DNA from 2 places in the Tatumella ptyseos genome. Region 2 is predicted to be linked to the other one. Evidence: predicted binding sites of a transcription regulator. Region 2 holds the regulator's gene; the other holds the start of a gene.
The links. The regulator CRP, encoded in region 2, controls carbon source genes, mostly activating them, when cyclic AMP is high. The targets are predictions, from matches to a motif close to ATGTGANNNNNNTCACAT.
Positions count from the first base shown of each region.

Region 1 (11,395 bases), 590 kb from region 2:
GGGAACGGGTGGCGCAGGATTGCACTGGTCGGGCGTTCATTTTCGGGTCGATCCAGCGGAATTACGCCTGCGTAGCCATTACGAAGAACGCTATGGTAAAAACTTTATCCCTGAAGGGATGACGATCCAAGATTTTGGTGTGACTTACGACGAACTAGAACCCTTCTTTGATCAATCAGAAAAAGTATTTGGCACTTCAGGTACCGCTTGGTCGATTAAAGGTAACGTTGTGGGGAAAGATAAAGGGGGCAACCCTTTTGCGGGGGATCGCTCGCAAGATTTCCCATTGCCCGCCCAGAAAAGAACTTATTCGGCACAGCTATTTTATAAAGCTGCCGAAGCGGTTGGTTATCATCCGTATGACATGCCTTCAGCAAACACTTCTGGGCCTTACACCAATACTTACGGTGCGCAAATGGGACCTTGTAACTTCTGCGGTTATTGCAGTGGTTATGCCTGTTACATGTACTCTAAAGCTTCGCCTAACGTCAATATTTTACCTGCGCTTCGCCAAGAGCCTAAATTTGAGCTGCGTAACGACTCCTATGTCCTGAAAGTTAACCTGACCGACGATAAAAAGCGCGCAACAGGTGTCACTTATGTCGATGCACAAGGTCGTGAACAGATCCAACCTGCTGATTTAGTGATTCTTTCTGCATTCCAATTCCACAACGTTCACTTGATGTTATTGTCCGGTATTGGTAAGCCCTACAACCCGATCACTAATGAAGGGGTGGTTGGTCGTAACTTTGCTTATCAAAACATGTCGACCCTTAAAGCCTTGTTCGATAAGAACACAACGACCAATCCGTTCATCGGAGCTGGTGGTGCAGGGGTCGCTATTGATGACTTCAATGCTGATAACTTCGACCATGGGCCGCACGGCTTTGTTGGTGGATCGCCTTTCTGGGTAAACCAAGCTGGCGTGAAACCGATTTCTGGGCTTCCCGTGCCAGCGGGTACACCAGCATGGGGAAGCGAGTGGAAAGCCGCTGTCGCGGATACTTACACTCACCATGTCTCAATGGATGCCCATGGAGCCCACCAGTCATACCGCAATAACTATTTAGACCTCGACCCTAACTACAAAGATATCCATGGGCAGCCGCTGCTTCGCATGACATTTGATTGGCAAGAGAACGATATCAAAATGGCCCAGTTTATGGTGTCAAAGATGCATAAAATTGCCGAAGCCATGAACCCGAAAGCGATCTTAGGGGCAGCGAAAAAAGAGGGTGCGCATTTCGATACCACCTCCTATCAGACAACCCATATGAATGGTGGCGCTATCATGGGTGAAAATCCCTCGACCAGTGCCATTAACCGTTACCTGCAAAGCTGGGACGTGCATAACGTCTTCGTCCCGGGCGCCTCAGCGTTCCCACAAGGACTTGGTTATAACCCAACTGGATTGGTTGCCGCCCTGACCTATTGGTCCGCGAAAACCATTCGTGAGGTCTATCTCAAGAACCCAGGCCCACTGGTTCAGGCATAAGGAGAGGCGAATGAAAAAGACTTTTTTAACACTAGTGTTAGCGTTCGTTTCTTTTAGTGCGTTAGCCGAAAGCTCGGCTGAGCTGGTGAAACGAGGTGAGTACTTAGCGCGAGCCGGTGACTGTGTTGCTTGTCATACTGCGAAAGGGGGGAAACCTTTTGCCGGTGGACTGGCGATGGCAACGCCGATTGGTACGATTTACAGTACGAATATCACGCCAGACAAGCAGACGGGGATTGGTGATTACAGCTATGACGACTTCCAGAAGGCTGTCCGTCAAGGGATAGCTAAAACCGGTGATACACTTTATCCGGCTATGCCTTATCCTTCCTATGCAGTGGTGAGCGATGAAGATATGCATGCGCTGTATGCTTACTTCATGCAGGGCGTTCCGGCCGTCGATCAAGCGAATAAAGCGACCGATATCCCGTGGCCGCTGTCGATGCGTTGGCCGCTTGCGATTTGGCGCAAGATGTTTGCACCGGAAGTGAAAGCTTTTGAGCCAACCTCTCAGGATGACGCAAGTATTAATCGTGGTCGTTATTTGGTTGAAGGCTTAGCGCACTGCGGTGCTTGCCACACACCACGTAGCATCACCATGCAAGAGAAAGTGCTTAATGGACAAGATAACACTACGTATCTTGCTGGTAGCAGCTCACCGATTGATGGATGGACAGCTAGTAACTTGCGTGGTGATAATCGTGACGGGCTGGGGCGCTGGAGTCAGCAAGATCTTGAGCAATTCCTCCGTTATGGTCGTAATGACCAAACTGCTGTCTTTGGGGGGATGACCGATGTTGTCGAGCATAGTCTTCAATATCTGACTGATGCGGATATCACGGCTATTGCGCGCTATTTGAAAACCTTGGCTCCGCAAAATCCTAATCAAAAACCCTTTACTGCAGACGATACTGTCGCGAAGGCGCTGTGGAAAGGTAATGATCAGCAACCGGGAGCCAGTGAATATGTTGATAGCTGTGCGGCTTGCCATAAGACTGATGGGACTGGCTACAAACGCTTCTTCCCACAACTGAAGGGTAATCCAGTTATCTTAGCTGACGACCCTACTTCGCTGATTCATATCATCTTAACGGGTGCACGCTTACCGGCAGTTGCAGGGGCACCTTCCACGATCACTATGCCTGCTTTTGGTTGGCGGATGAACGATCAGCAGGTTGCTGACTTAGTTAACTTTGTACGCACTAGTTGGGGGAATACGCAATCATCAACAGTATCCGCCAGTGATGTAGCGAAGATCCGTAAACAAGATGATGTAAAGGGTCAGCAGGGAAGTCATAGCATTGAAATCCTAGAAAAACGCCAATAATCGTTTTTCAATCATAAAAACGCGGTAATCCTGAGGGTTACCGCGTTTTTTTTTAAATATCTTCCAAGTCTTTCCCGCGGGTGGTTGGGCCGTAAATTGAAACTGATAGTACGACCATTAACATACTAAAGACGATAAATAATACCACGGCGCTACTACCAGCTGAGGTCAAAATAACTCCAATTAGTAGGCTACTGAGGGCGGTGGAAAGGCGGCTGAAGGAGTAGCAAAAACCGACCGCGCGAGCGCGGATGGCTGTTGGAAAGATCTCTGTTTGATACGCATGGTAGCTGTAGGTTAACCAAGCATTAGAATAGGTGATCAGAAAACCACAAACGATCATCAGCCAAGACTGGTGGGTTAAGGCGAAGCCTGTTCCACAAATTACCGTCATCAATGATGCCGCAACAATCTGCCACTTATTTTCAAATTTATCGGCATAAAGTGAACAAAGCAGTGACCCTAAGGGATAGGCTAGCGTAATCAAAAAAGAGTAGCCCAAGCTGTGTGATAGGGACGCTCCTTTTCCGGATAGCAGAGTCGGTAGCCAGTTACCAAAGCCAAAAAAGCCAATAGCTTGAAAGAAATTCATCACCATCAACATAAATGTGCGTTTGCGCCATTTCGCTGACCAAATATCGCGAAACTTTCCTTTGGGTTTACTTTGAGAAGAGGGAAGCGGTAGCTCAGTATTAATTAGCGCACCACAGCGTTTCTCCATCTCCATCATAATGCGATGAGCCGCTTGAACTTGATTTTTTTCCATCAACCAACGGGGTGATTCAGGAAGTTGTCGTCTGACCAGCCAAACAATGAGTGAGCACAATGCGCCAATAATAATTACCCATCGCCATCCTGCCATACCCAACCATTGTTGAGGAATTAGCCACCATGAAAGGAGTGCAACGGCAGGTACTGAGAGAAATTGCACAAAGAAAGCAAAAGCAAAGGCTTTACTCCTTAGGCGAGCAGGGGTCCACTCCGCGAGATAAGTGTCGATGGTCACTAACTCAACGCCAAGTCCAATCCCGACTAAAAAACGACATAATAATATTCCTTCGCTACTTTGCTGAAATGCCATAAGTAGCGAGAAAAAGCCATACCAACCGAGTGCGAACATAAAGGTTAATCGTCGGCCATATCGGTCAGCGAACGGTGCGAGGAGACTTGCGCCAACGAATAAGCCCAGAAAGGTCACGGAGGCGAAAGCGGCCTGATCGGAGATCCCCAAAAGCCCCTCTTGGCCCACATGAAAAATATGATCTGCGACTAACCCGCTACTGATGTAACCGGTTTCAAATAGGTCAAAGAGTTCAAAAAAACCGCCGAGAGCTAAAAGGCTAATAAAGATCCAGAGCGGACGCGAAGCAGGTAATGCATCAATACGGGCGGCGATGGTGGAGGGCGGAGGTACAGCATAATCAACAGTCATTAGCAGGTTTCCATTCACAGTCTGTTTGCAGTAAAAATTATTTTTTTAATTAGGATGAGTTCCCATGTTTATCCAGCATAAAGTAAGTTGACCAGCAGGATCAGTAATTTCTGTAGAATGATGATAAAAAAACCACCCGTGAAGGGTGGTTTTCAAGAAAGGGGTTAGCAATTAGAAACTATAACCCGCGACAAGGTAATAACCCCAGCCAGTATTGTTGGTGCGCGAGCCGCCCAGATCAGCACTGCCTTCCCATTGGCCGCCGTTATGGAAGTAACGGGCGACGAAAGAGTAATGCCAATGCGCATAGCTCAGGGCTAAGATATGGCTAGAAGCGATAGAGTTTTTGGTCCGTACGGTGCTGTTATTACCGAGATCAGAGCCCCAATCGAAGTTGGTAAAACCAATATAGGCTAAATTACCGCCCCAAAGCGTTGTGATCGGGTACATATACTTCACTTTAAAACGATAGCCGTCCCAGCTATCTTCATTATCCGCACCATAGTTTTCCCATTGGTACTTAGCATAGACGTTTAACGAAAGTGAGAGCTTCGTGCCGGTGTCGATATCAGTTCCTAACCCCATGTACCAAGTGTTTTGGCGATTTTTATCGTTAGGCCCCATATCATAGATATAGTTGTTGGCGAAATACCACTGTTTGATCGGGCCGATACTGAGATCAGTATCAGTTAACTTATCAATGGAGAAGCGAGGTTCGATTTCCATGAAGAGTGGCGAACCTTTGCCTTTATCCCAGATACCGACATCGTTTGCGTTCCCGACGCCAAAAAATTTAGGAACATCGATATAACCATAAAAGTCGAACCAATCTTTATGAGCAAAGGCCTCATATTCTAGGTAGATATCGTTATTAGGATGAGGGCCAAACCTCGTGTGGTAGCTTCCCACAACGTTGACACTTTGGTGCCACCAATCTGAAAGGTATTCAGAAGAATCATCTGCCCAAGCGGAGGTTGCTACGGTCGTGGCTAATGCTGTGGCGGCTATCAGTGATTTATATTTCATTATTATTTGCTCATCGAGGATGTAAAACGCGAAAAATTGAGTCCCACAAGATCGTAACAGTCAGTAAAAAATTAATACCCTGTTTGTCGGCAAGGATTTTACCCTTAAAAAGGGGCCTTTGCGGCACTATAAAAAAATTATAACGTGATTAAGATCACAATTTTTATCTATGGTATTGAACTAATTATCAATTTTTTACTACGCGGTGAATAAATAGACAAGAGTATTTTGACGATAAGGGATACTCGTCGATTGTGAGGTTAAGCCATGCTAATATTTAAAAAAATGAACAATTAATCGGTTGATCGCTAACCTCTTTCTGAGAGTAGTGCTTGATTACATCTCATTAGATCGCATGTTTGCCTTAAAGGATGCCATTTATGACAAATGCTGAATCTGAATCGTCTTCATTACGTGAAGACCGATTTGAACTTGCATCAATATTGCGAACATTTCAAAAGCAGCAACAGGCTTTAGTTTTAGCCGCTTTGGATGATGACAAGCAAAACTTCACCTTAGTTAGGATGGAAGGGAGTCGTATCCGACTACTGCCGCACTCTACAAATTCCTGTGCGCCGTCGCCCATAACGCTGGTGGCGGAAGGGAGTGAAGCGAAAATTATTTTTAGCATCACTAATGTGATGGAAGTCGAGCAGCAGGGTCAGCAGCAGTGGTTAGCTGAGCTGGTACCCACGTTTTCTTATATTCAGCGTCGCCTTAACTTACGCGTACCGGTACCGTTAAAAGAAGCCTTTTCGATTGCTATCCATCTGCCTGGCCACGTGGAACTGCACCGCTTTTTTGTCGATAATTTTTCCACAGGTGGCATAGGCATTTATAGCCGCGGACTGCCGAATTCAGCGTTTAAAGAAGGGGCTGTCTTTAAAAAAGCCGACTTAAATCTTGGTGAGTATGGGGAGTATAAGGTCAATGTTGAAGTGATCTCCATCAACCCTGTCGAAGAGCCTTTAGCAGAGCATCCAGAATTTAGTCATCGTATTTCAATGCGCTTTTTGAATCTATCATTGATCACCCAAAGGACTTTCAACAAAATTGCGTATACCTTCGAGGTGAACTTCAACCGTAAACGCTAAGCTACTAGTATGAAATTTCTGAATTTTGAGGTATTAATAACCCATAAATCATTCATTTTCTAAACTTAGAAGACGATCGACATTAAGGGGGTGTTAATGCAGCTTGAAACAGAACGTTTACTATTACGGCAGTGGCAGACCTCCGATTTGATCCCTTTTCAAGAAATGAATCAAGATCCGGAAGTGATGCGTTTTTTTATGAATCCATTGAGCGCTGCACAAAGTGATGAACTGGCGAAAAAATTTCGACTCATCATTCAGCGTAAAGGCTGGGGATTCTGGGCCGTTGAGTTGAAATCGACGGCCCAATTTATCGGCTTTTGTGGTCTTCATGAGCAACCTAATAAATTCTCTTTTTCTCCTTGTGTCGAAATCGGTTGGCGATTCTCTTCGTCGTGCTGGTCTCAGGGATTAGCGACAGAAGCGGCCGAACGAGTGCTACAATTCGCTTTTGAAAACTTAAGCTTACAGCAAGTGGTAGCATTTACCTCTGTGCATAACCATCGCTCTGAGCGCTTAATGCAGCGATTGAATATGACTCGACAGCGCACTTTCAAGCATCCTCATATTCCGGCGGAGCATCCTTTAGCTGAACATCTCCTATACGCGCTACAGCGATCAGATTTTTTATTGCCCTAAGACAAGGTATTTAATTAAAAGAGGCGATTCTGGCGATCTATCTCACGTTTTACCGATAATCATCTTGAGGCACACTGTCGACTCTGACAGATTGCCTCAAGTGGGGTAAAGGAGCGAGATGAAGATTGTCAAAATATTGAACAATAATGTTGTGATTGTTCAACAAGGCTCAAAGGATGAGCAGATTATGATGGGTCGAGGTATCGCCTTCAATAAACGTTGTGGCGACAGTATCGATCGCAGCAAAATTGAGAAAGTCTTCGCTCGGCAAAATAATCCCTTATTTGACCATTTTGTCGAGCTGATTCAGCAAATCCCACTAAATGTATTACTTGCTTGCGACCGGATCGTTACCTATGCCCGCCAGCAGCTTGGACCTTTACAAGAGAGCCTCTTTATCTCACTGGCTGATCACTGCTTCGGCGCGTTAGAGCGAAAACGAAACGGTACTGTTATCCATAATCGCTTGTTGTGGGAGACCCAACATCTCTACCCCGAAGAATATCAAGTTGCTGTGATGGCGTTAAAAATTATCGAGCAAAGGCTAGGGGTTGTGTTGCCGTTGGATGAGGCTGGTTTTATTACACTGCATTTTGTCACTGCTCAGTTAAAAGGCGACATGCAAGAAGTCACCCAAGTCACACGCTTGATGCAAGAAATGTTAAATCTGGTTAAATACCACTTAAGCATTGATTACGATGATAAAAGTTTGAGCTACCATCGGTTTGTCACACACTTAAAATTTTTTGCGCAACGCTGTTTAGCGCGAACAAGAGTGACAGGCGAAGAGAGTGAACTTACTGAAACCATTCATAAACAGTATCAATTAGCGTGGTCTGCCGCTGAGTTGGTGGGTAAGCATTTATCACAGCATTATCAACATCACATTCAACCAGAAGAGTTATTGTTCCTAACGCTACACATAGAGAAATTGCGTAAAGAAGCACAGAAAATATCGTAAATTAACAGGGTTGTTACTACTTCGGTAGGCAAAACCTGGGACTCGCCTTAATAGGGTGGGGCCCGGGTTTTTTGTTTTTTTACAGGGAATTAAATGTCGACATCGATTACTGGAGGATAAATGGATTATCAATCACTCGCGAAAGAAATTATAGAAAGCGTGGGCGGTAAAAAGAATATTATCAGTCTTGTTCACTGTGCCACGCGGCTACGATTTAAATTAGTGAACCCTGAACTTGCCGAGACTGAGCGTCTTAAAACATTGGATGAGGTCATCGCTGTAGTCGATAGTGGTGGACAGTTCCAAGTCGTGATTGGTAATCAGGTGGGCGATGTCTATCAGGCAATAATGTCGTTTTCAAACATTGGGTTAGAGGCCGATGAGGCGAACGAGATAAAACCCGAAATCGCTGAGAAAAAATCGACGCTTTTAGCGCGATTAATCGACATCGTCTCGGGTATATTTACCCCTTTTATTGGCGTTATGGCCGCTTCGGGTATCATGAAAGGGCTACTCGCGTTAGCGGTGGCTTGCCACCTATTGAACACTGAAAGCGGGACCTATCAAATCTGGTATGCGGCCAGTGATGCACTGTTTTTCTTCTTCCCTCTGTTTATCGGTTATACCGCAGGACAAAAATTTGGTGGAACGCCTTTTATTACAATGGTAATTGGCGGTGCACTGACTCACCCTTTAATGATCAAGGCATTTGAAGCGAGCCAAACAGGGGAAATTGCGGAACATTTTCTCGGTATACCAGTCGTTTTTATCAATTATAGTTCTTCAGTTATCCCCATCATTTTAGCTTCGTGGGTAAGTTGTGCGATTGAAAAACGTATCAGACCCTTACTACCTCTGGCAGTACGTAGCTTTTTTACGCCGGTTATCTGTCTGGCGACTGTTGTGCCATTGACCTTCTTAGGAATTGGTCCTCTCGCGACTTGGCTTAGCCATTTATTGGCTGAGGGCTATGAGGTGATCTATCGCTTTGCGCCTTGGTTAGCTGGCGCTGCATTGGGGGCAGCGTGGCAGATCTGTGTCATATTTGGGCTGCACTGGGGACTTGTACCGCTAATCTTTAATAACCTTGTCGTCTTTGGGCAAGATTCCATGCTACCAATGATCTTACCCGCTGTAATGGGACAGATTGGTGCAGTATTGGGGATCTTTTTCTACACGAAGGATCCTCGGCAAAAAGCTTTGGCAGGATCCTCTTTTTCTGCTGGGATTTTCGGGGTGACTGAACCCGCAATCTATGGATTAACCCTGCCACTTCGTCGACCTTTTATTATTGGGTGCATAGCGGGTTCATTAGGCGGGGCTATCGTCGGATTCGTCGGTACCCATACCTACTCCTTCGGGTTGGCCAATATTTTTACGCTTATTCAAATTATTCCACCTTCTGGTATTGATAGCACGGTATGGGGAGCCTTTATCGGCAACGCCGTTGCGGTACTTGTTGGCTGTCTTGGCACCTATTTTTGGGGACGTCGTACTCAGCTTACCGAACTTGCTCCAGTGGTCGACATCGCGATCTCTAATGCGGTCTCGACGACTGAGTCATCACTACCCACACACATTACGGCTTCAGAAAAAACCATCACATTATTAAGCCCTATGACTGGTCAAGTTATCGCCATGGCCGATATCCCCGATCCAACTTTTGCCGGAGGATTGCTTGGCCAAGGTATTGCTATCTTGCCTAATAAGGGCGAAGTCCATGCCCCCTTTTCTGGCACGGTTGAATCCCTTTTCGTCACAAAACACGCCTTAGGCTTACGTAGTGAGCAGGGGGTCGAGGTGTTGATACATGTCGGTATTGATACCGTCAAGCTGGCAGGTGAGCCGTTTACCCTGCATGTGGCAGAGGGCGATCAGATTACCGCGGGAGATTTACTTCTAACCTTCAACTGCCAAGCCATTACTGATGCTGGACTCTCATTAGTGACCCCGATTTTGGTCACCAACAGTGACGATTTCAGTACCGTGGAGTGTGTAGCAGACAGCGAAGTGACCGAGCAACAGCCTTTATTAATTATTACAGCCTAAGTTAAGGAGATGACAATGAAACAGTTTCCAACCGATTTTTTGTGGGGCGGAGCCGTGGCGGCGAATCAAGTAGAAGGAGCTTGGCAAGAAGGAGGAAAAGGGCTCTCGACCTCGGATGTGCAGCCTGAGGGTATCTTCGGTGAAGTGCGAGACCGTAAGGGGCAAGATTTTAGTCTTAAGGATATCGCTATCGATTTTTATCACCGTTACCCTGAAGATATTGCACTATTTAGCGAAATGGGGTTTGGCATACTTCGGGTTTCAATTGCTTGGACACGAATTTTCCCTAAAGGTGATGAGTTAACCCCTTGTGAAGCGGGTCTAGCTTATTACGATAAATTATTTGATGAGTTGGCGAAATACGGAATCAAAGCAATGGTTACCCTTTCCCATTATGAGATGCCATGGCATTTGGTCACGGAATACGGTGGGTGGGCAAATCGAGAAGTGATTACGTTTTTTGAACGCTACGCTAAGGTAGTGTTTAAGCGTTATGCTGATAAAGTGAAGTGGTGGTTGACCTTCAACGAAATCAATATGTCCCTCCATGCGCCACTAACCGGTGTGGGACTACAAGCAGGCTGTAGTGAAAGTAACGTTTACCAAGCTATCCATCATCAGTTAGTGGCCAGTGCGCTAGTTGTTCGCGCCTGCCACCTGCTCATTCCTGACGCAAAAATCGGTAATATGCTATTGGGTGGTTTAGTCTATCCACTGAGCTGCCAGCCCGATGATGTCTTTGCAACCCTTCAAGAAAATCGTAAATGGCTCTTCTTCGGCGATGTGCAATGCCGGGGTGCGTACCCGGGCTACATGTTGCGCTACTTCCGAGATAAAGGCATTGATGTGATCATTACGGAAGAAGATAAACATATCCTCAAACAAACTGTCGACTTTATCTCATTTAGTTATTACATGACCGGCTGCGTAACTGCCGATAAAGCGTTGAATAAGAAAATACGTGGCAATATTCTCAATATGGTGCCGAACCCACATCTGAAAGCATCCGAATGGGGGTGGCAGATCGACCCAGTCGGTCTGCGTACCTTACTCAATGAACTGTGGGATCGTTATCAAAAACCCCTCTTTATTGTCGAAAATGGGTTTGGTGCTAAAGATCAACCTGATGAGCAGGGACAAATCCAAGATGATTACCGGATTAGTTACATGAATGACCATCTAGTCCAAGTCCGCGAAGCAATAGAAGATGGCGTCGAGGTATTGGGCTATACCTCATGGGGGCCGATTGATCTCATCAGTGCCTCTAAAGCGGAGATCGGTAAACGCTATGGATTTATCTATGTGGACCGTCAAGACGATGGGTCTGGCACTTTAGCAAGAACACGGAAGAAAAGTTTTTACTGGTATCAAG
Region 1 is NZ_CP130649.1:2,694,881-2,706,275, reverse strand. It holds gene QJR74_RS12815 (GMC family oxidoreductase) at 1-1,495, shown strand, start outside; gene QJR74_RS12810 (c-type cytochrome) at 1,506-2,822, shown strand; gene QJR74_RS12805 (MFS transporter) at 2,875-4,254, opposite strand; gene QJR74_RS12800 (nucleoside-specific channel-forming protein Tsx) at 4,426-5,280, opposite strand; gene QJR74_RS12795 (hypothetical protein) at 5,661-6,374, shown strand; gene QJR74_RS12790 (GNAT family N-acetyltransferase) at 6,471-7,013, shown strand; gene licT (BglG family transcription antiterminator LicT) at 7,132-7,974, shown strand; gene bglF (PTS beta-glucoside transporter subunit IIABC) at 8,095-10,023, shown strand; gene QJR74_RS12775 (glycoside hydrolase family 1 protein) at 10,039-11,395, shown strand, end outside.
Region 1: QJR74_RS12800 (nucleoside-specific channel-forming protein Tsx) is a predicted target of CRP. The motif match lies at 5,423-5,440, and genes of this name have one in related genera.

Region 2 (11,395 bases):
TCGGCGATTCCCGCAATGATATACAAGCGGCGAAATCGGCAGGGGTACCATCAGTCGGATTATCTTATGGCTATAACTATGGTGAACCGATTGAAGACAGTCATCCAGACTACGTTATTCACCAATTTGATCACCTTCTCTCCCTTATTGGGAAGTAATTTCCAGGACAAGAAATAATGACAAGACCAATCGTCTTTAGTGGGGCGCAACCCTCCGGCGAACTCTCAATCGGCAACTACATGGGCGCATTGCGTCAATGGGTACAGATGCAGGATGACTATCATTGTATCTACTGTATTGTTGACCAGCATGCCATCACAGTACGCCAAGATGCGGCAGCTTTACGTAAAGCGACTCTTGATACCTTAGCGTTGTATCTTGCTTGTGGCATTGACCCTGAAAAATCAACAATCTTTGTTCAATCTCACGTGCCAGAGCATGCACAACTTTCATGGGTTCTAAACTGTTATACTTATTTCGGTGAGTTAAGCCGAATGACTCAGTTTAAAGATAAGTCATCTCGCTACGCAGAAAACATCAATGCTGGACTCTTCGATTACCCAGTATTAATGGCTGCTGATATTCTTCTTTATCAAACTCAGCAGGTACCAGTGGGTGAAGATCAGAAACAGCATCTGGAACTCAGCCGTGATATTGCCCAACGCTTCAATACAATCTACGGCGATATCTTCAAAGTACCTGAACCCTTCATTCCGAAATCGGGTGCTCGAGTGATGTCATTACTTGAACCGACCAAGAAGATGTCTAAGTCTGACGATAATCGTAACAATGTAATTGGGTTACTTGAAGAGCCAAAAGCCGTTGTTAAGAAAATCAAACGCGCCGTGACCGACTCGGATGAACCACCTGTCGTACGTTACGACGTAAAAAATAAGCCTGGCGTGTCCAACCTGTTGGATATTCTATCAGGAGTTACTGGTCAATCTATTACTGAACTCGAAAGCTCATTTGAAGGGCAGATGTACGGGCACTTGAAAGGTGCCGTTGCAGAAGCGGTCTCGGGTATGCTGACGGATTTACATGCGCGCTATCATCATTATCGTAATGACGAAGCCTTGCTCAATAAGATCATGAAAGATGGTGCGGAAAAGGCGAGTGCACAGGCTAAACAAACGCTTGATAAAGTGTATGAAGCGATTGGGTTTGTTGCGCGTCCTTAATATTGGCGCAACCCCAATATAAAAAAAGGCGGTAGATTCTCTCTACCGCCTTTTTTGTATCAATGATTTGCGCGATGCTTAGTAACAAATCCAAGTAATAAGCAGCAGACAAATACCGTGAGGTAGAGGCCATTAGAGGTCATTAGCGCGGCGAGTGGTCCATCATGACTCACAATAGGGGCTGTGACGACAAAGGTTAACATGGTGCCGACCGTCCCGCAGGTCAGAATAAAATTGACCAATTTAGGCGAAGCAACCTTGGTCTGTTGTGAACCAAGCGTAATGATTGTGGTATAAATCGCGCTTGAGAAGAAACCTAACGCAGCGATGATGATATGCAGCATATTAGGATTCTGTGCATGGTTAAACCAGTACATCAGTAAGGACGCTAATGCCGTGAGGATTACGAGTAATTTTTGAGAATCAATAAAACGTAAAACTACGCTAAATACCCACATACCGACCATATAAGCGGTCCAGAAATTGCCCACCAGTTGGCCCGCTCGTTCTAATTCAAAACCTAATATTTTAGTCGCATAATCAGGTACCCAAGCGATAAATCCTAGCTGGCCAAGAATGTAACATAAGGCTGCTAGCGCCAGCAGGAAGACACCTACTCCCCATTTTTCTTTAGGTTGACTCTTCTGTTGTGCATTTTTGGAGAGAATTGGGAATTCGGTGGAGAGCGTAATAATAAAGATAGCGACATATATGAGACCGATTGCACAATACACTAAATACCAAGGTAACTGACGCGATAAGACCGCCGCGGCGATGATGGGGAAGAGCGTTCCTGCCATACTGAAAAAAGAGTCAGTAAATAGTAATCTCGCGCCACGTTGACGACCTTCGTAGAGATGGGTAATCAAAAAGGTACCAATCGACATGGTGATCCCGCTGACAACACCTAGGATAAACATACAAGCAGAGAAGATGGCGATCGAGTGTGCAGTCACGAGTCCGGTTATCGCGATCAGCATCAAAATAAAACCAAATATCAGCTGTTTTTTGAGCGGGACGAGTTCCATCAGCCAAGCATTAAGGAAAATGGCGATCAAAATTCCTGCGTTCAAAAACGTGAAGGTATTGCTCATACTCGTAACGGGAACGTTGAAATAGTGAGCGATATTATCCATCACCATTCCCGTTACAATCACCAGTGCCCCTGTCAGTGCGTAGGAAAGAAAACTTATCCAGGTGAGCCCGGTTCTTTTTATTTGCATCATCATTAATACCTGTTAAAGGAATAGTCCGAAGAGTGAAGCGCACGATTGTAATGCTATCGCTCTGCTTTATAAATAATGATGCTCACATTGACGAGAATATTTAATCAATTACAGCCGTCGTAAAAGAAAAAATACTTCTAGCCATATTTTATGCTGTGGTTAGCAAGATATAAGTCAGGAAATTGCTAGCGGTAGGGAGCTGATACTCCTTACAATCATCACTAGTTTTATTCCATCCAAGCTAAGGACGCTTAACTATGTTAAAAAAAACACTGGCTACAGCATTAACGCTGCTTTCGTTAGCCGCCACAGCTCAACATGCGATAGCGGACACGCATGTACTAATGACGACTTCTGAAGGGAATATTGAATTAACCCTAAACGATGAGAAGGCGCCAGTTACCGTTAAGAATTTCCTCCAATACGTGAATAGCGGTTTCTATAACAACACGATTTTCCATCGTGTGATCCCAAGCTTCATGATTCAAGGCGGCGGTTTTACAGCCGATATGCAGCAAAAATCGACCCAAGCGCCAATCAAGAATGAAGCGGATAATGGCTTACGTAATACCCGTGGCACTATTTCTATGGCGAGAACGGCGGATAAGGATAGTGCGACTAGCCAATTCTTCATCAACGTTGCGGACAATGCATTTCTTGATCATGGCCAACGCGATTTCGGCTATGCCGTCTTTGGTAAAGTGACTAAAGGGCTGGATGTGGCAGAGAAAATCTCCCATGTCGAAACGACTAATAACGGGCCCTATCAAAATGTACCTGTAAAGCCTGTCAAAATCCTCTCCGTAAAAGTTTTACCTTAATGGATTATCCAAGCACGACTTAGGGCGTGCTTGGAACCTTTACTGTCAGATAAAACGATTACCTTCTCAAATTGAGAAATCATATGCTGTTAATCATAGATAACTATGACTCTTTTACTTGGAATCTGTATCAGTACTTTTGCCAATGCGGCGTAGAAGTAAAAGTTATCCGTAACGATGCGATTACGCTTCAAGAGATGGATGAGCTGGGAATGAGTCACCTTGTCATCTCACCCGGACCTTGTACGCCGAATGAAGCAGGGATTTCGTTGGCGGCTATTCAATATTTTGCTGGAAAGCTCCCTATTTTAGGGGTTTGTTTAGGCCACCAAGCTATTGCTCAAAGTTTTGGTGGGAAAGTGATCCGCGCGCAACAAGTTATGCATGGTAAAACTTCAGTTATCCGTCACAATGGGCAAGGGATATTTTCTAATCTACCCGATCCGCTTACCGTCACTCGCTATCACTCTTTGGTGGTTGAAGCCAGCTCGTTACCTCATGAGCTCGATATTACGGCTTGGGTTGAAGAAGAGGGGGAAACGATAATCATGGGGCTACGCCATCGCTCTCTTAATATAGAGAGTGTGCAATTCCACCCAGAAAGTATTTTGAGTGAACAAGGCTTAATGTTACTGAATAATTTTATCACTCGATGAGTGATTGATTTAATATGCAATATAAATGTATATTTATTCTATCTAACTCTCGGCTATTAAGGATCTCAGATGTCGGTAACACAGCCCCCCATTACTCGTGAGCTGTTTAACGAGGTAATTTTACCTATTTATGCGCCCGCACAGTTTGTTCCAATTAAAGGGCAGGGAAGTCGAGTCTGGGATCAGCAAGGTAAAGAGTATATCGACTTTGCCGGCGGGATTGCGGTGACGGCGTTAGGCCATTGCCATCCTGCCTTGGTCGAAGCACTTCAAAAACAGAGTGAGCAATTATGGCATCTGAGTAATATTTATACGAATGAGCCGGCATTACGCTTAGCGCAAAAACTCACTGCAGCGACCTTTGCTGACCGTGTTTTTTTTGCTAATTCTGGTGCTGAAGCGAATGAAGCTGCCTTTAAGTTAGCTCGCTACTATGCGTCCAATAAAATCAGCCCTCATAAAACGAAAATTATTGCCTTTCATCATGCATTCCATGGGCGTACATTCTTCACAGTGACTGTTGGCGGCCAGCCTAAATATTCTGATGGGTTTGGTCCTAAGCCTGCCGATATAATACATGTACCGTTCAATGACCTCGATGCAGTGAAAGCCGTTATCGATGATCATACCTGCGCGATTGTCGTCGAACCTATTCAAGGTGAAGGGGGGGTCACTCCAGCAACACCAGAATTTCTGGCCGGTTTACGCGAACTCTGTGACCAACATCAAGCATTATTAGTATTCGATGAAGTGCAAACAGGAATGGGACGTACAGGCAAACTATTTGCTTATGAGCACTCAGGAGTGGTTCCCGATATTCTCACGACCGCTAAAGCATTAGGAGGCGGTTTCCCCGTGAGTGCGATGTTAACGCGAGAAGAGCTCGCACAGGTTATGACTGCGGGGACTCATGGTACCACCTTCGGTGGTAACCCAATGGCTTGCGCGGTGGCAGAGGCTTCCTTAGAGATTATTAATGACCAGCAGCTCCTTGATGGCGTTGAGCAACGGCATCAATGGTTCATTGATGGATTGGAAAAGATCAATCAACAGTATCACCTGTTTGCAGCGATTCGCGGCCAAGGGCTGCTTATTGGTGCACAATTAACCCCAGAGCATGCAGGCCGTATGCGCGAAATCATTCAGGCGGCAGCTGAACACGGTTTACTGATCTTATCAGCAGGAAGTGATGTGTTGCGCTTTACCCCTTCACTTATTATCCCTGAACAGGATGTTCAGCAAGGAATGACCAAACTCCACCAAGCTATCGCCCAAATTATGGACTAGTTTAGTCGCCCTGAGTGATTTACTGCTCAGGGCTCTTATGAGTTCGGGAAAACCATGCACCGTGTTTTGGGCGCTGGGTCCAGATAATGGCTGAAATCGTCCGCATAGATTTCACATGCACAAGAATCCGCTCGATATGCCGCTCGACAATTGTGCTTGGCCCCTTATCGAAATTAGCCGCTTCATCCATCACATGGGTAGAGTGATAGTTCTCTTGATCGTTAGCATACAATAATCGCTGTTGGCATTGCTGTAAGGCTATCTCACAAGCCTGTAAATAGCGCTCGGCCAACGTTGGGGTTAGCATCGTGTGCTCACGGGCTAAAGCAGTAAGCTCATTAATATGTTCGACGATGTACTGGCTATGGCTAACCCATAAATGCATCTCTTCAAGATATTCATCATCGAAACCAGGCTCCTGCATGGCTTGATTAAGGGCGTTAAATAGCGCGTTATGTTTTTGGTTTGCCTCTACACGCGCGGCTTCAAAAACCTCATCCTTCTGCTCTGGGCCTAGCAATACTTTTAGGGCTTGTTGATAGGCATTGAGCACATCCAAAGTATTATCGCGTAACAGCGCACTCTGCCATTGTGGCCATAACCAAAGCGTGCCCCCGAAGGCGATTAAGCAGCCGAGTAAGGTATCTAATAAACGAGGAACAAGAAATTGGTGCCCGTTTAAGGAAAGCAGTTGCAGTGAATAAACTGCCGTCACCGTAAATCCAATCGTCGCCCAGCCATAATATTGGCGATTGAACAAGTTACTGAAAAAGGTAATCAGTAACATGATGATTAGTATCCAAGACTCAGGTGCATGGAGATTGAGGGTAATTGCCGCAATGATTAATCCAGCAAAAGTTCCTAATGCCCGGTGCTGTATACGTACCCGTGTAGCGCTATAGTTATTTTGACTCACGAATACGATAGTCATCAAAATCCAATAAGGTTTGGGCATATTGAGCGCTATACCGACGATTCCACCACACATCAACATGATCGAGAAACGTGCAGCGGAACGTAAGGCAGTTGATTTCAGCGATAAATAACTTTTTAAGGCGGGTAATAAAGGTAAACGGCGCTGCCTATCGCGCATCAGGTCACGTTGATACAGAGGTTTCTCATTCTGTAAGACTCGAGCAATTCGCGTAAAGTGATAAAAGCAAAATTGGGGGACCGGATTGTGGGGAAATTGTTGAGCCAGTTTTTCCAATGCTGAAATTTGCTTACTCATTGAAAAAGGCTTCACAAATTGGTGGTATAAAATATCGTCAGCTAAGCGGTGGAGTTGTGCCGTGACAGTATTCGCATTCCAATTTAAAATTTCCCTACCAAAACTATCGTGGCAAAGTTTTTTGATTTCCTCCGGCTGATTCAAGCTAATCGTAATATGCTCTTGAATATCTTGAGCCATCAAAAAATAGCGAATCAGGAACCGGTCATTACGGTTTCTCGCTGCCGGTAACATATGTAATTGTTGATAGCATTGAGTAATCAGGTCAATCACTTTCTGTTGGCGCTTGAGAAGGTCCTGTAAGCTTTCGGGAGAGTCATCTGCACTAAAGATACGGTGATATTTATGCTCGCAGTAGTTTCCCAATTCGCGATAAAGCAAACTGAGTGTTTCACGAAGTTGCTGAGCTTGCGAGAACTTAAACCAAGCCCAATTGAACACGCCATACCAAACTGTCCCACCTAGATAGAGTAAGGGAGGGCCCCATATCGGCATGCGTCCAGCTAGGCTAATCGACAGCACAGCTGCCACCAGTGAGGCAGGTAAGAGCCGGCCGTGTAATGGACTAATCTCCCCCGTCACCCCGATGATTAATGGTAACGCGAATAGAAAGAGCGGTAAGGGATAGTGCTGCGCTAAACACCAAAGAAGCAAAAAGCTGCTGCAGGCGAAAAGTAATCCCCCCACGACGAGACGTTTAAAAAAGCGTTTATGTGGAGTATCTAATCCAGCCAGATTACAGCAGGATGGGACTAAAGAAAAAAGTAAGCCTGAGTGGAGATCGCCTAACAGCCAGCCTAGTGCGATCGGTAGACAGAGCACTAACGTTTGGCGGAAAGCATAATTTACTTCAGGGTGATAAATAAGTCGACGTAGCATTGCCACTGCAATTTGTTATATGAATGATAGTGATCGGTAAAAGGCAGGGTAGCTCCCTGCCTTCTGCACCGATTAGCGTGTGCCGTACACTACGATAGTTTTACCATGGGCCGAAATTAGGTTTTGATCTTCTAACATCTTGAGAATGCGTCCAACGGTTTCGCGTGAACATCCGACGATCTGCCCAATTTCTTGACGGGTAATTTTTATTTGCATCCCATCAGGGTGCGTCATCGCATCGGGTTGGTGAGCAAGATGCAGCAGAGTTTGCGCAATACGACCGGTGACGTCCAAGAAGGCTAAGTTACCGACTTTCTCTGAAGTGACCTGTAGGCGTCGTGCCATCTGTGCTGAAAGGCGGATAAGAATTTCCGGATTTACCTGTATCAATTGGCGAAATTTTTTGTAGGAAATTTCAGCGACTTCACACGCGGACTTAGCTCTGACCCAAGCACTACGCTCTTGTCCTTCTTCAAATAAGCCAAGCTCACCAATAAAATCGCCCTGATTAAGGTAAGAAAGGATCATCTCTTTGCCTTCTTCATCTTTAATCAGTACCGCGACAGAACCTTTAACAATGTAATAAAGCGTCTCTGCTTTTTCACCTTGATGGATCAAGGTGCTTTTTGACGGATACTTATGAATATGGCAATGGGAGAGGAACCATTCTAATGTAGGGTCTGTTTGTGGTTTACCAAGAACCATTCGCTTCTATCCTCTATTGTAATCGAACCTGGATGAAACCAGGGTGAGCCACTTTTGTGACCCTTATGAAAGCATCAAGTGCCATTTCTTTTTTTATTGGGCGATAAAAGTACCTTAGCCTATTCCGAGGTATTTTATCTTGGGATTAACGAAATAAATAATCCTTTCCCTGTTTTTAGCACAGGTTAGCGTCACTGTCTTGTATTGTATGAGTCCAAATGAGAGGTTTGCGAATTAATCCACCTCAGAGTATCTTAGCTTACAAATTCTGAAACCGGAGGCATAGGAGTGGAAGCGAAAGTAAAGTGGGTCGATGGGCTTTGTTTTGTCGCAGAATCGGCTTCAGGGCACCAAGTCGTCATGGATGGTAATCGCGGCGAAAAAGGACCGAGCCCAATGGAAATGGTCCTAATGTCGGCGGGAACTTGTAGTGCAATTGATGTGGTGTCGATATTAGAAAAAGGTCGCCATGAGGTTCTAGGATGTGAAGTTAAATTAACCTCAACTCGCCGTGATGAGGCGCCGCGACTTTTCACCCACATTAATCTGCATTTCATTGTGACGGGAAAGACATTGACCGATAAAGTGGTCGAGCGGGCGGTTTCCCTTTCCGCGGAAAAATACTGCTCAGTAGCACTTATGTTGGAACAAGCAGTAGAAATCACCCATAGTCACGAGATAGTTATCGTTTAGCATTGGCTTGTTAACAAGGTCTGTTGGCGCTTTTCAGCTAGTTTTTTAATGACTGGTGTCAAGATAAGTTCCATCGCCAAGCCCATTTTTCCGCCGGGGACTACCAAGGTGTTCATGGCGGAGATAAAAGATCCTTGGATCATGGCGAGGAGATAAGGGTAGTTAATCTCTTCCACACCGCGAAGATGGATCACCACTAAGCTCTCATCCATTGAAGGAATCGCATGAGCCGCAAAGGGGTTAGAGGTATCGACCATCGGGACGCGCTGAAAGTTAATGTGGGTACGAGAGAACTGCGGCGTGATGTAGTTAACGTAATCTTCCATAGAGCGAATCACTGAGTCCATTACTGCTTCGCGAGAATGACTCCGCTCTTGCATATCTCGTATTAACTTCTGAATCCATTCTAAGTTTACAATGGGTACGACTCCGACTAACAAATCCACTAAATCGGCAACGTTATGCTCTTCAGTAACCACCGCGCCATGTAATCCCTCGTAGAATAAAACATCTGTCTTTTCAGGGAGCGCTTGCCATGGTGTGAAGGTTCCGGGAACTTGTTTCCAAGGGACGGCTTCATCGTAGGTATGGAGATATTTACGAGAACGGCCGGAGCCAGTTTCAGAGTATTGCTTAAATGTCTGTTCTAACAGTAAAAAGTCGTTAGCGTCAGGACCAAAATAACTAATGTGTTTCCCTAAATCTCTCGCTTTACGGATGGCAACGTCCATTTCTGGTCGAGTGTAGCGATGATAACTGTCTCCCTCAATTTCAGCGGCTTGAATACCTAGCTGTTGGAAGATCTTCCGGAAGGCTAGGCTAGTTGTCGTTGTCCCGGCACCGCTTGAACCTGTTACAGCAATAATGGGATGTTTGGCTGACATAATGGTCTCCTTAGCGGGTGAGGGGGCGACAACTACGGCGTACAGTTATCCTTCAGCGTATATCTCGTGCAGCACGGAGGCTGACTGATTCATGTAATTCCGACCAAACAATGACGATCTCCCCTGCTTTAAGTTGCCGGGTAATATCAGCAACTTTCTCGGACAAGGTTTTCTCTTGCTCACCATAATCTGTTCCTTCTTGTAATACAAAGGACTCGATGACGCTCTGTAACGTTTCTGTCGGGAGTTCTTGCCAAGGTATGATCATGATGGCGTATCCAATTGTGTTGAAAGCCACTGAGGAATACGTTGTTCAAGCCACATTACTGGCTTAAACAAGCTACCCGTAACGAAACCAACATGTCCACCATATTCACTTAACTGATAGTCAATCGTTGGTGAAAGCTGTTCAGGTAAAGGGATAACATCGTCAGTCATAAAGGGGTCATCTGCCGCATGAATAATTAATAGTGGTTTAGTAATACTCGCAAGCCAAGGCATACCACTAGCTTGTCGGTAATAGTCTAAAGCATCAGAAAAATGATAAATACGAGAGGTAATCTTATCGTCAAACTCGCGAAGCTTTTTTATCTTCTTAAGTTCACCCGGAGCAATTGAAAAGAGATGTGGATGCGCCTTTAGTTTACGGCGTAGACTTTTTTTCAAACGTGTTAATAAATAATGCTGATAAAAACGCGAAAAGCCATCTTCGATTTTGACGCTACAGGGCTCAAGCATGAGTGGCGCTGAAACTATTACTCCCGCATCGAGCAGGCACTCGTCCCCTTGGCTTCCCATAAGACAAGCAAGCATGTTTCCACCTAGGGAGAACCCGGTTGCGGAAGTCCAGCCTGGCCCCAACTTCTCTTTCATCCAACGAAGAAAATAACTAGCATCCTCGATATCCGCCGAGTGGTAGCTCTGCTTTAATCGATTTGGCTCGCCACTGCAGCCGCGATAGTGCATGACCACTCCTAACCATCCTTTCTGTTGAAAAGAGGCGAGTAGGCCATGAGCGTAAGGACTTTTTACACTGCCTTCTAGGCCATGAAAAATAACCGCGCGTGGCTTATGTTTTGCCAACATTGGATCTTCGCTCCAAGCGAGATCGACAAAGTCCCCATCGGGTAGCTCTAGACGCTGCCAAACAGGTTTGATACGGACCATACGGCGTAAGATTCTGGGTAATAGAGTCTGAATATGTGCATTTCTCAAACAACGAATAGGGGTGAAATCATTCTCGTCATTATGATAATTATTCAGGTTCTCAGGGCTTGTCTGATCCATAACTCACTGTATAGTTTCAAAGGTTAATCTGGATGATGGTACTTTTATGGAACTCAGTCTTTTTCTCTCATTATTTGGTTTTTTGTGGGTCGCAGCCATTACACCGGGGCCCAATAATATGCTACTTACGACCTCTGGCGCCAATTTTGGTTTCGTTCGTACTATACCATTGATGCTAGGCATTATGTTTGGCATGCAAATCATGCTGTTACTGATTGCCTTCGGTGTCGGTAATCTTATTATCCTCTATCCTGCATTACACTTGTTCTTAAAAATCGCAGGAAGTGCTTATCTACTGTGGTTGGCATGGAAAATCACGACGGCTGCCTATGAATCTCTTGAGGTGAAAGACCATCCAGAAAAGACGTTGCCATTATGGCAAGGTGCGGTATTACAACTCGTCAACCCTAAAGCCTGGTTAATGTCCTTGGGCGCGGTTGCCAGTTTCAGTCTAAGCGGTAACGCCTATATTACCTCGATTGTCGGCATTAGTTTAGCCATGTTTTTAGTCAACCTTATTGCGGGATGCATCTGGCTAGCCTTCG
Region 2 is NZ_CP130649.1:66,657-78,051, forward strand. It holds gene QJR74_RS00340 (phosphoglycolate phosphatase) at 1-158, shown strand, start outside; gene trpS (tryptophan--tRNA ligase) at 177-1,181, shown strand; gene tsgA (MFS transporter TsgA) at 1,241-2,407, opposite strand; gene ppiA (peptidylprolyl isomerase A) at 2,665-3,228, shown strand; gene QJR74_RS00360 (anthranilate synthase component II) at 3,312-3,884, shown strand; gene QJR74_RS00365 (aspartate aminotransferase family protein) at 3,954-5,171, shown strand; gene QJR74_RS00370 (YccS/YhfK family putative transporter) at 5,191-7,281, opposite strand; gene crp (cAMP-activated global transcriptional regulator CRP) at 7,354-7,986, opposite strand; gene QJR74_RS00380 (OsmC family protein) at 8,275-8,679, shown strand; gene QJR74_RS00385 (phosphoribulokinase) at 8,676-9,563, opposite strand; gene QJR74_RS00390 (YheU family protein) at 9,616-9,831, opposite strand; gene QJR74_RS00395 (hydrolase) at 9,828-10,850, opposite strand; gene QJR74_RS00400 (LysE family translocator) at 10,897-11,395, shown strand, end outside.